Regions from separate parts of the Bradyrhizobium sp. SHOUNA76 genome, predicted to be linked through region 1. Evidence: predicted binding sites of a transcription regulator. Region 1 holds the regulator's gene; the other holds the start of a gene.
What was found. Region 1 encodes PhoB, which activates phosphate uptake and scavenging genes when phosphate is short. Its sites were predicted from a motif close to TGTCATNNANCTGTCAT; they were not measured.
Positions count from the first base shown of each region.

Region 1 (7,270 bases):
AGGTCGGCCCTGGCGAAAACGGGGAGCAAATGCGGCGCTGCGCTGTTAGTCATGACGATCACTTGAATGTTGCGGACGGTGTGACGCGTGCATTGCGCAACGCACCATTGACCGGCCCGGAAAACGAAACGTGCCGCCTTTTAAGGGCGGCACGCAGGACTATCTTATGCTTGGCAAGACGGGTGTCAATGCCGCCCGGAAAGCCTCGGGAAACGCTGAATCCGTAGTCTTGCGGTGCCGATTTTGCGGGTTTTCACCACGGAACATGTGGAAGCGAGTCGGCGGACTCTTGCGCGGGAGTCACGCCATATTGTAGCGTTTGGATTGTCAGATACGACATCTCGTGCAGCGGTTCTGATCCCAAGAGTCCTCTTGTACCGGCGTAAACGTTCGGGCGTCAGTCACGCGCCCGGCGAGCCTTAAGGGATTCTGACGGCACGGGTTTTTGAAGGCTTAGGCATTCGCTGCAAGGCCCCAGGATGGCTGGCCGGCAGCGAGGGAAAGGGTGCAATGACGGTTTTGACCTGGTCCGATGATCGCGTCGAGCAGCTGAAAAAGCTCTGGGAGGCCGGACTTTCGGCCAGCCAGATCGCAGCAGAGCTCGGCAATGTGACCCGCAATGCCGTGATCGGCAAAGTGCACAGGCTCGGTCTGTCCGGCCGCGCCAAGAGCCCTTCATCGGCAGCGCCCCGGCCGCGCAAGGCGCGTCCCGCGCAGCACATGATGCGGGTGACCCGCCCCATTGCGCGCGGCAACACCGCGCTGGCGCAGGCCTTCGAGGTCGAGGTGGAGGCAGAACCGGTCACCTACGACAACGTGGTGCCGATGAGCCAGAGGTTGTCGCTGCTGGAGCTGAACGAGGCGACCTGCCACTGGCCGGTCGGCGATCCCTCGAGCCCGGATTTCTTCTTCTGCGGCGGCAAGGCGCTCTCCGGCCTGCCCTATTGCGCCCAGCACTCGCGCGTGGCGTATCAGCCCGCAGCGGACCGTCGTCGTGCACCGGCCAAGCCGGGCCCGCGGTGAGTTAGCGAATTAGTTGACTAAGGACGGCGCTGTCACGTGATGACGGCTCCAATTACTCGATGTCATCCCCGCCTAGTGCGCAATTTCGCACGGGGCGCGGGGATCCATAACCACAGGGCGCAATTGTTGCGCGAGATGGTCACTCCGAGTCTTCGCCAAACCACGTCCTGTGGTTATCGCGACGAGCGCAAGCGCTTGCGCGGAGGTCCCGGGCTCGCGCTGCGCGCGCCCCGGGAAGACACTGAGTGTGTCGCCGCAGCTCGCCAAACACCAGCCCGCAAACCTTACGTCTGCTCAGCCTTCGCGAAGCGATCGTCCAGCGCATAACCCGCGCCGCGGACGGTGCGGATCGGGTCCTGCTCGCGGCCGAGATTGAGCAGCTTGCGCAGGCGGCCGATATGGACGTCGACGGTGCGCTCGTCGATGTAGATGTCGCGGCCCCAGACGCTGTCGAGCAGCTGCTCGCGCGAGAACACGCGGCCGGGATGCTCCAGGAAGAACTCCAGCAGCCGATATTCGGTGGGGCCGAGATCGATCGGCCGGCCCGAGCGCGCGACGCGACGCTTGTCGCGATCGAGCTCGATGTCGCCATAGGCGAGCACGGTGGCGAGCCGCTCGGGGCTGGCGCGCCTGAGCAGCCCCTTCACGCGCGCCAAGAGCTCCGGCACCGAGAACGGCTTGACGATGTAGTCGTCGGCGCCGGTCGCAAGACCACGTACACGCTCGCTCTCCTCGCCGCGCGCGGTGAGCATGATGATCGGCAGCTGCTTGGTCTCGGGACGGGTGCGCAGGCGGCGGCACAGCTCGATGCCTGACAGGCCGGGCAGCATCCAGTCGAGCACGATCAGGTCGGGAATGTGCTCCTTGAGGCGGGTGTCGGCGTCGTCGCCGCGCATGACCGTCTCGACGTCATAGCCGTCGCCTTCGAGGTTGTAGCGAAGAAGCTCGGTGAGAGCTTCCTCGTCCTCAACCACCATAATGCGTGCGCCCATGGTGTCGTCGCTCCTTGAGGTCTTCAGCTATTCGGGATCGTCGTGGCGAAGGTGGTCATGTCGCCCTTCGGCCGCTTGTCGGTGATCGCCTGGCCCTCGATCATGTAGAACACGGTCTCGGCGATGTTGGTGGCGTGGTCGCCGATCCGCTCGATGTTCTTGGCGCAGAACATCAGATGGATGCAGAACGAGATGTTGCGCGGATCCTCCATCATGTAGGTGAGGAGCTCGCGGAACAGCGAGGTGCAGATCGCGTCGACTTCCTCGTCGCCCTTCCACACCGCCATCGCCGCCGGCAGATCGTGCGCGGCATAGGCGTCCAGCACCGACTTGACCTGCTGCTGCACGAGGTCGGTCATGTGCTCCAGGCCGCGGAACAGCTTCAGCGGATGGAAGTCGGTCTCCAGCGCGGCGACCCGCTTGCCCATGTTCTTGGCGAGGTCGCCGATCCGCTCGAGGTCGGTCGCAACGCGCATGGCGCCGACGATCTCGCGCAGATCGACCGCCATCGGCTGGCGGCGGGCGATGGTGAGCACGGCGCGTTCCTCGATGCGTTTCTGCAGCGCGTCGAGCTCGGCGTCGATGGTGACGACGCGCTGGCCGAGCGCGACGTCGCGGCGGATCAGCGCGTCGACGGATTCGACGATCATGCGCTCGGCGATGCCGCCCATCTCGGCGACCAGGCGGGTGAGCTCCTGGAGGTCGGTGTCGAAAGCCTTGGCGGTATGTTCAGTACCCATGTTCCGTCTCCTCAGCCGAACCGGCCGGTGATGTAATCCTGCGTGCGCCGGTCGGTCGGCGACGTGAAGATCTTGCTGGTGTCGTCGAACTCGATCAGCTCGCCGAGATACATGAAGGCGGTCTTGTCGGAGACGCGCGCCGCCTGCTGCATGTTGTGGGTGACGATCGCGATCGTGTAGTTCTCGGACAGTTCCTGGATCAGCTCCTCGACCTTGGCGGTCGAGATCGGATCGAGTGCCGAGCAGGGCTCGTCGAACAGGATCACCTCGGGCCGCACCGCGACGGTGCGCGCGATGCAGAGGCGCTGCTGCTGACCGCCGGAGAGCGACAGGCCGGAGGCGTTGAGCTTGTCCTTGACCTCGTTCCAGAGCGCGCCGCCGCGCAGCGCCTTCTCGACGCGGTCATCCATCTCGGACCTCGAGATCTTCTCGTAGAGGCGGATGCCGAACGCGATGTTCTCGTAGATCGTCATCGGGAACGGCGTCGGCTTCTGGAACACCATGCCGACCCGGGCGCGCAGCAGATTGAGGTCGAGCCTGGGGTCGAGGATGTTGGTCTGGTCGAGCATCAGCTGGCCGGTGGCGCGCTGGCCCGGATAAAGATCATACATCCGGTTGAAGATGCGCAGCAGGGTCGACTTGCCGCAACCGGACGGGCCGATGAAGGCCGTGACGCGGTTGGCGCCGAGCGTCAGGTTGATGTTCTTCAGCGCGTGGTGCTCGCCGTAATAGAAGTTGAGGTTGCGCGCGGTGACCTTGGCCGGTGCCTCGGGCAGCGGCTGCGAGCCGGGATGAACGGTCGGCGCGCTCACGGAAACAGACATTTCGCTCATTTTGCAGTCCTCTCGGCGCCGATGATGCGCGCGCCAATGTTCAGGGCAAGCACGGTCAGGGTGATCAGCAGCGCGCCGCTCCAGGCGAGCTGCTTCCAATAGGCGTAGGGGCTCTGGACGAAATTGTTGATGGTGACCGGCAGGTTGGCCATCGTCTTGTCCAGGCCGAGGCTGAAGAACTGGTTCGACAGCGCTGTGAACAGCAGCGGCGCGGTTTCGCCGGCGACGCGGGCGGTGGCGAGCAGCACGCCGGTGATGAGGCCCGAGCGCGCCGCGCGATAGGCGATGCGCTTGATCACCAGCGAACGCGGAAGGCCCAATGCGCTGGCGGCTTCCCGCAGCGGATTCGGCACCAGCAGCAGCATGTCCTCCGTGGTGCGCACCACCACCGGGATGACGATGACCGCGAGAGCCAGCGCGCCTGCGATCGCCGAGAAGCCGCGCATCGGTACCACCACCGCGCCATAGATGAACAGGCCGATGATGATCGAGGGCGCCGAGAGCAGGATGTCGTTGATGAAGCGGATCACCGAGGTCAGCTTGTCGTTGCGGCCGTACTCGGCGAGATAGGTGCCGGCGAACAGGCCGAGCGGCGCGCCGATGCCGACGCCGAGGACGGTCATGATGATCGAGCCGACGATGGCGTTGCGCAGGCCGCCCTCGGTCGAGCCGGGCGGCGGCGTGTCGGCGGTGAAGACCTGGAGATTCAGACCAGCGAGGCCGTTGTAGAGCAGCGTGGCCAGGATCAGCGCGAGCCAGGTGACGCCGAAGGCGGCCGCGGCGATGCAGAGCCCACGGATGACGAAGTCCTTGCGGCGGCGGCGCGAATAGATCGGATTGAGAGCCATGACGTTAGTTCCCCGCCTTCTTGTCCAACCGCATCAGCATCAGCCGCGCGGCGGCCAGCACGAAGAACGTCAGCACGAACAGCAACAGGCCGAGCAGGATCAGGCCGGACTGGTGCAGGCCGTCGCTCTCGGCGAACTCGGAGGCGATCGCCGCCGAGATCGTCGTCCCTGGCGCGAAGATCGAGGAGGAGATGCGGAACGAATTGCCGATGATGAAGGTCACCGCCATGGTCTCGCCGAGCGCGCGGCCCAGCGCCAGCATGACGCCGCCGATGATGCCGACCCGGGTGTAGGGGATCACCACGCTGCGCACGACTTCCCAGGTGGTGCAGCCGACGCCGTAGGCGGCCTCCTTCAGCACCGGCGGCACCGTCTTGAACACGTCGACCGAGATTGAGGTGATGAAGGGCAGCACCATGATGGCAAGGATCAGCGCGGCATTGAACGTGCTGAGATAGGACGGGGGACCTGCGAAGATCGCGCCCAGCACGGGGACGCCGTCGAAAATCCTGATCATGAAGGGCTGGAAGGTGTTGGCCAGGAACGGGCCCAGCACGAAGAAGCCCCACATGCCGTAGATGATCGAGGGAATGCCGGCGAGCAGCTCGATCGCCATGCCGATCGGGCGGCGCAGCCATTGCGGGCAGAGCTCGGTGAGGAAGATCGCAATGCCGAGACCGACGGGAATGGCGATCAGCATCGCGATGAAGGAGGTGACGAGCGTGCCGTACATCGGCCCGAGCGCGCCGAGCACGGGCGGATCGGCCGACGGCGCCCAGCGCTGCGTCCACAGGAAGGAAAGGCCGTATTCCCTGATCGCCGGGAACGCACCGACGATCAGCGAGATGATGATGCCGCCGAGGATCAACAGCACCGAGATCGCGGACAGCCGCGTGATCCAGTAGAAGGTGACGTCGCCGAGCTTGAACGCGCTCAAGGCCTTGGCGCGGTCATACGGTCCGGCGTCGTCGATGATATCGCTCTGAACGGCCATTTCTGCCACGCCGATCCCCTGTGCCCATTTTTATATACGCTTGTTCTTGGTCGCGTGCCCCGGATGCGACGCTGCGCCGATCCGGGGCCTGGTTCTTGGCGGGCCCGGCTCAGCGGGCAGCGTTTCACGCTGCCGCGTCCGGGACACGAGAGCCGTTTCTTAGCTCTTGATCTCGGCAGCCCAGGTCTTCTCGATCAGCTGGACGACGCTGTCCGGCATCGGGATGTAGTCGAGCTCCTCGGCCGCCTTGCCGCCGCTCTTGAAGGCCCAGCGGAAGAACTTGATGGCTTCCTGCGAGGCCGCCTTGTCGGTGGCGGACTTGTGCATCAGGATGAAGGTCGCCGCGGTGATCGGCCAGGACTTCTCGCCGGGCTGGTCGGTCAGGATGACGTAGTAGCCGGGCGCCTTGGCCCAGTCGGCGTTGGAGGCGGCCGCCTGGAACGCTTCGACGGTCGGCTGCACCGGCTTGCCGGCCTTGTTGACGAGACCGGTGTAGGTCAGCTTGTTCTGCTTGGCATAGGCGTACTCGACGTAGCCGATCGAGTTCTTGGTCTGGCTGATGTTGCCCGACACGCCTTCGTTGCCCTTGGCGCCGACGCCGACCGGCCACTCGACCGCAGTGCCCTCACCGACCTTGCTCTTCCAGTCCGCGCTGGCCTTGGAGAGGTAGTTGGTGAAGTTGAAGGTGGTGCCCGAACCGTCCGAGCGGCGGACCACGGTGATCGCCTCCGAGGGCAGCTTCGCGTTCGGATTGAGCTTCTTGATCGCGGCGTCGTCCCACTTGGTGATCTTGCCGAGATAGATGCTGGCCAGGGTCTCGCCGTCGAACACCAGTTCGCCGGGCTTCACGCCCTCGAGGTTGACGACGGGAACGATGGCGCCCATCACCATCGGCCACTGGACGAGGCCGTCCTTCTCGAGCTGCTCGGCCTTGAGCGGCGCATCGCTGGCGCCGAAGGTCACGGTCTTGGCCTGGATCTGCTTGATGCCGCCGCCGGAGCCGATCGACTGGTAGTTCAGACCGTTGCCGGTCTCCTTCTTGTAGGCGTCAGCCCACTTCGAATAGATCGGGAACGGGAACGTCGCGCCTGCACCGGTGATGTCGGCAGCAAAGGCCGCCGTCGCCGACGCGGCGACCACGCCGGCAGCGACGATCGTTTTGAGGAAATTCATGCTGGTCTCCATACAGGGGAGCGAAGCGCCATCAGCGCCCGATCGCGCTCCCCACGCCGCCCGTTTAGGAGCGGTCGGCTGTGCTTTTACGAAGGTTTCGTGACAGCCGGATGACACCATCAAGCGATTGAAATCGCTTGATTATTAGATCTGAGCCGGGGCCTTCGCCTGGGGAAAACAAGCGCTGAAAGTGGCGCCCTGTCTTGGCACGCTTTCGATCAAAAGCCGGCCGCGATGGCGATTAAGAATATGTTTCACCAACGATAATCCGAGCCCGGTCCCGCCTTGCGAGCGGCTGTCGCCGACGTCCACCCGGTAGAACCGCTCGGTCAGTCGTGGCAGGTGCTCGGGAGCGATTCCGGGGCCGAAATCGCGAACCATGATCCGGATTTCCTGAGTTCCATCAGTGGCCGCGCCCGAGGTTAGCGACACGATGACGCGTCCGCCGGAGGCGCCGTATTTGAGCGCGTTCTCGATCAAATTCTCGAACAGGCGGAGCAGCTCCTCGCGGTCGCCCGCGATCATCACCGGGCTATCAGGCAAATGGATCTCGACCTCGACCTGGCGCTCGCGCGCCAGCGGCTCGAGCCCGTCGGCGACCTGGCGGATGATCGGCAGCAGGTCGACCAGGGTGTCGGGCCGGACATGGGCCGACAGCTCGACCCGC
Region 1 covers NZ_JALBHA010000277.1:440-7,709, reverse strand. Annotated here, with positions in the region: partial or broken gene MOV74_RS24230 (aspartate aminotransferase family protein) at 1-53, opposite strand, end outside; gene MOV74_RS24225 (GcrA family cell cycle regulator) at 511-1,023, shown strand; gene phoB (phosphate regulon transcriptional regulator PhoB) at 1,308-2,015, opposite strand; gene phoU (phosphate signaling complex protein PhoU) at 2,039-2,755, opposite strand; gene pstB (phosphate ABC transporter ATP-binding protein PstB) at 2,767-3,588, opposite strand; gene pstA (phosphate ABC transporter permease PstA) at 3,585-4,436, opposite strand; gene pstC (phosphate ABC transporter permease subunit PstC) at 4,441-5,430, opposite strand; gene pstS (phosphate ABC transporter substrate-binding protein PstS) at 5,590-6,603, opposite strand; partial or broken gene MOV74_RS24190 (ATP-binding protein) at 6,748-7,270, opposite strand, start outside.

Region 2 (5,120 bases), on a different contig from region 1:
TAACGCGCCTTTGCCCACCCTACGACACCGTCACTTAGGCCACAGCGCGCCGCCCAATAATCGCAAAGCGCAGCTTGCCGGAGATAAAATCGATCGCGGCGACTGCGACCAGGATCATCAGGATCAGGAACGACACCTTCTGCCATTCCAGCACGCGGATCTGCTCGGCAAGCTGGAGGCCGATGCCGCCGGCGCCGACGATGCCGATGATGGTGGCCGAGCGCGTGTTGGATTCGATGAAATAGAGCACCTGGCCCGCGATCACGGGCAGGACCTGCGGCAACAGGCCAAAGCGGATCTCGTGCAGTGGGCTGCCGCCGGAGGCGCGGATGCCTTCGACCTGCTTCTGGTCGGCGCCCTCGATCGCCTCCGAGAACAGTTTTCCAAAGGCGCCGAAATCCGACACCGCGATGGCGAGCACGCCGGCGAACGGGCCCAGCCCGACGACGTTGATCCACACCAGCGCCCAGATCAGCGTGTCGACGCCGCGGATCGAATCCAGGACGCGGCGAACCGGAAAGCGCAGGAGCTTCGACGGCACCACGTTGCGTGCGGCGAGCAGGCTGACCGGAAGTGCGAACACGGCAGCCAGCGTCGTGCCGAGCAGCGCGATCGAGAGAGTCTCGCCGAGCGCCTTCAGGTAGATCGACAGCGAGGAGCCGGGATCGGGCGGGATCATCATCATGCTGATCCAGCCGAGCTGGCTGAGACCTGCGATGAATCGCGACGGCGAAAAATCGAGATCGACGAGGCCATAAACCAGGATCGCGAACGCCGCGACAAGCATCGCCGGCATGGCGAGACGCGCCGAGGCGGGCCGGTCGAATACATCGGGGTAGCGCGCGCGAAGCTCTCGCGTATCGATCTCGTGCGGCCCCGTCACGTACGCGCCTCCCCGCCGAACAGGCGGCCGCGCAGCCAGCCGGTGGTGATGTCGATGATGAAGACGGTGATGATGATGGTGAGCAGGATCGCGCTGACGTCCGAATAATAGAACTTGCGGATGGCGACGACGAGCTCCTGGCCGATGCCGCCGGCGCCGACGAAGCCCATCACGGAGGCTTCGCGGACGTTGATCTCGAAGCGCAGCAGCGCGTAGCTGGCATAGCCCGCGGTCACCTGCGGCACCACGGCGAAGCGCATGCAGGACAGCCAGCTCGCGCCGGTCGAGCGGATGCCCTCGACCGGCTTCATGTCGGCGTTCTCGACGATCTCCGAGAACAGCTTTCCGAGCGCGCCGGTAGAGTGGATCGCAATCGCGAGCACGCCCGCCATGGGTCCCAAACCAAAGGCGATCACGAAGATCAGCGCGAAGACGATGCCCGGAACGGTGCGGGCGAATTCGAGCAGGCGCCGCACGATGAAGCGCAACCAAGGTGCGGGCGAGGTGTTTTCGGCCGCGAAGAAGTTGAGGCAGAATGCCAAGGTCGCGCCGATCAGCGTGCCGACATAGCTGATGAGCAGGGTCTCGCCCAGCATCTTCAGCCATTTGCGCCAGCCCCACAGCCACTCGCCGACATCGGTCCAGACGCGTTGGCCGTTGTCGAGCGTGAGGATGCGGTCAAAATAGCTGATGAAGTTGCCGAAATAAGTGAAGAGCGTGCGCAAATTCACTTCGGCGCCGATCGCGGCGAGCAGCAACGCCGCGGCGAAGATCACGATCCCCGACAGCAGGCGGAGCCGCCTGCGCCCGACCGCCCGGCGATAGGCGGCGTTGAGCACGGCGAGCTGCTGCTCGGGAAGGATCGAAACCCCTGTCGTCATCGGCCTGAGATTAAGTCCGGTCAAAGAAAGAGCCGGGTCGATCGACCCGGCTCCAGTGGCATCGTCCCGATAGTCAGGACGCCTTCTTTTTACGCAGCGCGTCGACGAACTTGATCAGCTCGATCGTGCCATCCCAATCCTTGGTGGTGGCGGGATGAAAGCCCTTCTTCTGGCCGTCGGAGAGACGATCGAACGCGGCCTTGTCCTTGGCCGGCGCGTCGAAGAACGCTTTCGCGATGGCGGCCTTGGCGTCTTCCGGCAGCTCCGCATTGTAGGCATAGGGCCCGTTGATGATCGGCGCCGACTTGTGGATGATGCGGAAATCGTCCTTCTTCATCGCCGAGCCGTCGGCATTCTTCAGCATGCCCTTGGTCAGCATCTGCGCCAGCGTGGAATCGTCGTCGCTGGTCCACTGGTTGGCGGCGACGTCGACCGTGCCCTGCGACAGCGCCAGCATCGCGTTCTCGTGGCTGCCGGTGAAGACGACCTTGCCGAAATAGGTGTCGGCATCATGGATGCCCATCTTGTCCAGCTCGAAGCGCGGCACGTTGTTGCCGGAGGTCGAGTTCGGATCGACCAAGCCGAGATTCTTGCCCTTGAGGTCATCGATCTTCTTGTAGGCGCTGCTCGCCTTGACGAAGAATACCGAATAATAGCCGGTCGAGCCGTCGGCGTTGATGTCGTTGGCGAAGGCGTCGGTCTTGACGCCGGTCAGGCGGGCGCGGGCGAACGAGGCCGAGCCGTAGCTGGCGATGTGGATGTTGCCGGCGCGCTGGCCTTCGATGACAGCGGCGTAGTCATTGGCGATGCGCAGCGTGACCTTCACGCCCAGTTCCTTCGAGAGATAGCTCACGAACGGCGCCCAGCGCTCGGTGACGCCGGAGGCGTTCTCGGCCGGGACGACCGCAAAGGTCAACTCAGGATATTTGGCCTTCCAGTCGTCGGCGGAGGCGGAAGCCGTGAACGCGAGCGCGGCGGCGCCGGCAAGGACTAATCTGCGAGTGATCATGATACCCTCTTCATCGGTTGGGGGTCGGTTGACGCAAAGACTTGCACAAGAAACAGACGTCGCTCAGGCGGCTGCGGCCGTTCCGAGCGCGGGGACACCCGCGGGCGCCGGGACAGGCATGCCGCCCATGACCTCGGCGGCTTCGAGATCATAGAGCTCGCGCGCGACGTGGTCGGTCAGCGCGGACGGTGCCCCGTCGAACACCACGCGCCCCTGCGCCATGCCGATCAGGCGATCGCAATAACTGCGCGCCAGATCGAGCGAATGAAGGTTGCAGAGCACGGTGATGCCGAAATGCTTGTTGATGCGCAGCAACGCATCCATCACGATCTTGGTGTTGCGCGGATCGAGCGATGCGATCGGCTCGTCGGCAAGGATGATGTCGGGCTGCTGCACCAGCGCACGCGCGATCGCCACGCGCTGCTGCTGGCCGCCGGAGAGCTGGTCGGCGCGCTGGGCGGCGAGCGATGCGATGTCGAACTGTTCGAGTGCGGACATCGCCAGCGCCTTGTCCTGCTCCGGCCACACTTGCGACAGCGAGCGCCAGGCCGGCATCGTCGCAAGCCGTCCCATCAGGACGTTGGTGAGGACATCGAGCCGGCCGACCAGGTTGAACTGCTGGAAGATCATCGCCGAACGCGCCCGCCACTGCCGCAACTCCTTGCCACGCAGTGCGGTGACGTCGATGCCGTCGAACAGGATGCGCCCATCAGTCGGCGTCACCAGGCGGTTGATGCTCCGCAGCAGCGTCGACTTGCCGGCGCCGGACCGTCCGATCACACCGACGAACCCGCCGGGGGAAACTTGAAACGAGGCGTCGTCCACCGCGGCTTTTGCGCCGAAGCGACACGTCAGACCATCCACCACCAGCATGCAGGGCTCCAGATTAGCTGGAGCCCACCGCTAACGCCGACGCTTAACACTTGTGTGACACGGGCGTCGCAGTGCGGCGATCCTACACAGCTCATCCCCTGTCATCGCGGTGTCATGATGTCGTCATCAAGCCGCTCGAAGAGGAATGTCCGTCCTCTTAACTCCGGATGCAACATGGCCGCCAAAGCTCTTTCGGTCCAGCCGACCATCGATCCCTCGGCCAAGCTGCACGAGACCAGGCTCGGCGCCTATACCGAGGTCGGCGCGCGCACGATCCTGCATGACGTGGCGATGGGCGACTACTCCTACGTCGTTAATGACGCCCAGATCACCTACACCACCATCGGAAAGTTCTGCTCGATCGCGGCGATGACGCGGATCAATCCCGGCAACCATCCGATGCATCGCGCGACGCAGGCGCATTTCACCTATCGCTCCAGCGCCTATTTCGAAGGCGAGAGCGACGATGCCGAGTTCTTCGACTGGCGGCGCCAGCATCACGTCCATATCGGCCACGACGTCTGGATCGGCCACGGCGCGATCGTGCTGCCGGGCCGCAACATCGGCACCGGCGCGGTGATCGCGGCCGGCGCCATCGTCACCAAGGACGTGCCGGCCTACACCATCGTCGCCGGCAATCCGGCCCGCATCGTGCGGCGGCGGTTCTCGGAAGAAATCGCCGGACGGCTTGCGCGGCTGGCCTGGTGGGACTGGGATCACGACAAGTTGCGTGAAGCCCTGCCCGATTTCCGCAAGCTTGGGATTGAAGATTTCCTTGCGACATACGAAGCACGGGCGAGATCTCTCACCAATTCTCATGCCAGTTCCCTTGCCAGCAAACGAAGCGCGGTCGCGTGACAGACATTTTCCTTGAAGGCGGCCGGACCCTGATCGGCGCCGAGCTCGTCGAAACGTCATTGGCGGTGTCCGGACAGGACATCGCCGCGATGGACGCCTCTCGCGGCCGGGCGCGGCTGGCGATCGATGCGCGCAACCTGCTGGTGCTGCCCGGCATCGTCGATCTCCATGGCGATGCCTTCGAGCGGCAGATGATGCCGCGCGCCGGCGTCGACTTTCCGATCGACGTCGCGCTCGCCGACAGCGACCGCCAGGCGATCAGCAACGGCATCACCACCGTGTTTCACGCCACGACCTGTTCGTGGGAGCCGGGCCTGCGCAGCGCCGACAACGCGCGCGGGCTGATGGAGGCGATCGAGCGGCAGCGTCCGCAATTCGCCGCCGACACCCGCTTCCATCTGCGGCACGAGACCTACAATCTCGACGCCGAGGCCGAGATCAGCCAATGGCTCGCTGAGGGCCGCGTCGACCTGTTCGCCTTCAACGACCATATGGACGGCACCGTTGCCGACATGGCCAAGCCGCGCAAGCGCAACCGCATGGTTGAGCGCACTGGCCTGTCCAGCGAGGAATTCGACCGGCTGGTCGAACGCGTGGTCTCGCGCGCCGACGAGGT
Region 2 covers NZ_JALBHA010000423.1:600-5,719, forward strand. Annotated here, with positions in the region: gene phnE (phosphonate ABC transporter, permease protein PhnE) at 35-883, opposite strand; gene phnE (phosphonate ABC transporter, permease protein PhnE) at 880-1,764, opposite strand; gene phnD (phosphonate ABC transporter substrate-binding protein) at 1,838-2,773, opposite strand; gene phnC (phosphonate ABC transporter ATP-binding protein) at 2,837-3,646, opposite strand; gene MOV74_RS29595 (chloramphenicol acetyltransferase) at 3,821-4,504, shown strand; partial or broken gene MOV74_RS29600 (alpha-D-ribose 1-methylphosphonate 5-triphosphate diphosphatase) at 4,501-5,120, shown strand, end outside.
Region 2: a site for PhoB is predicted at 3,746-3,762, ahead of phnC (phosphonate ABC transporter ATP-binding protein). Genes of this name have one in related genera too.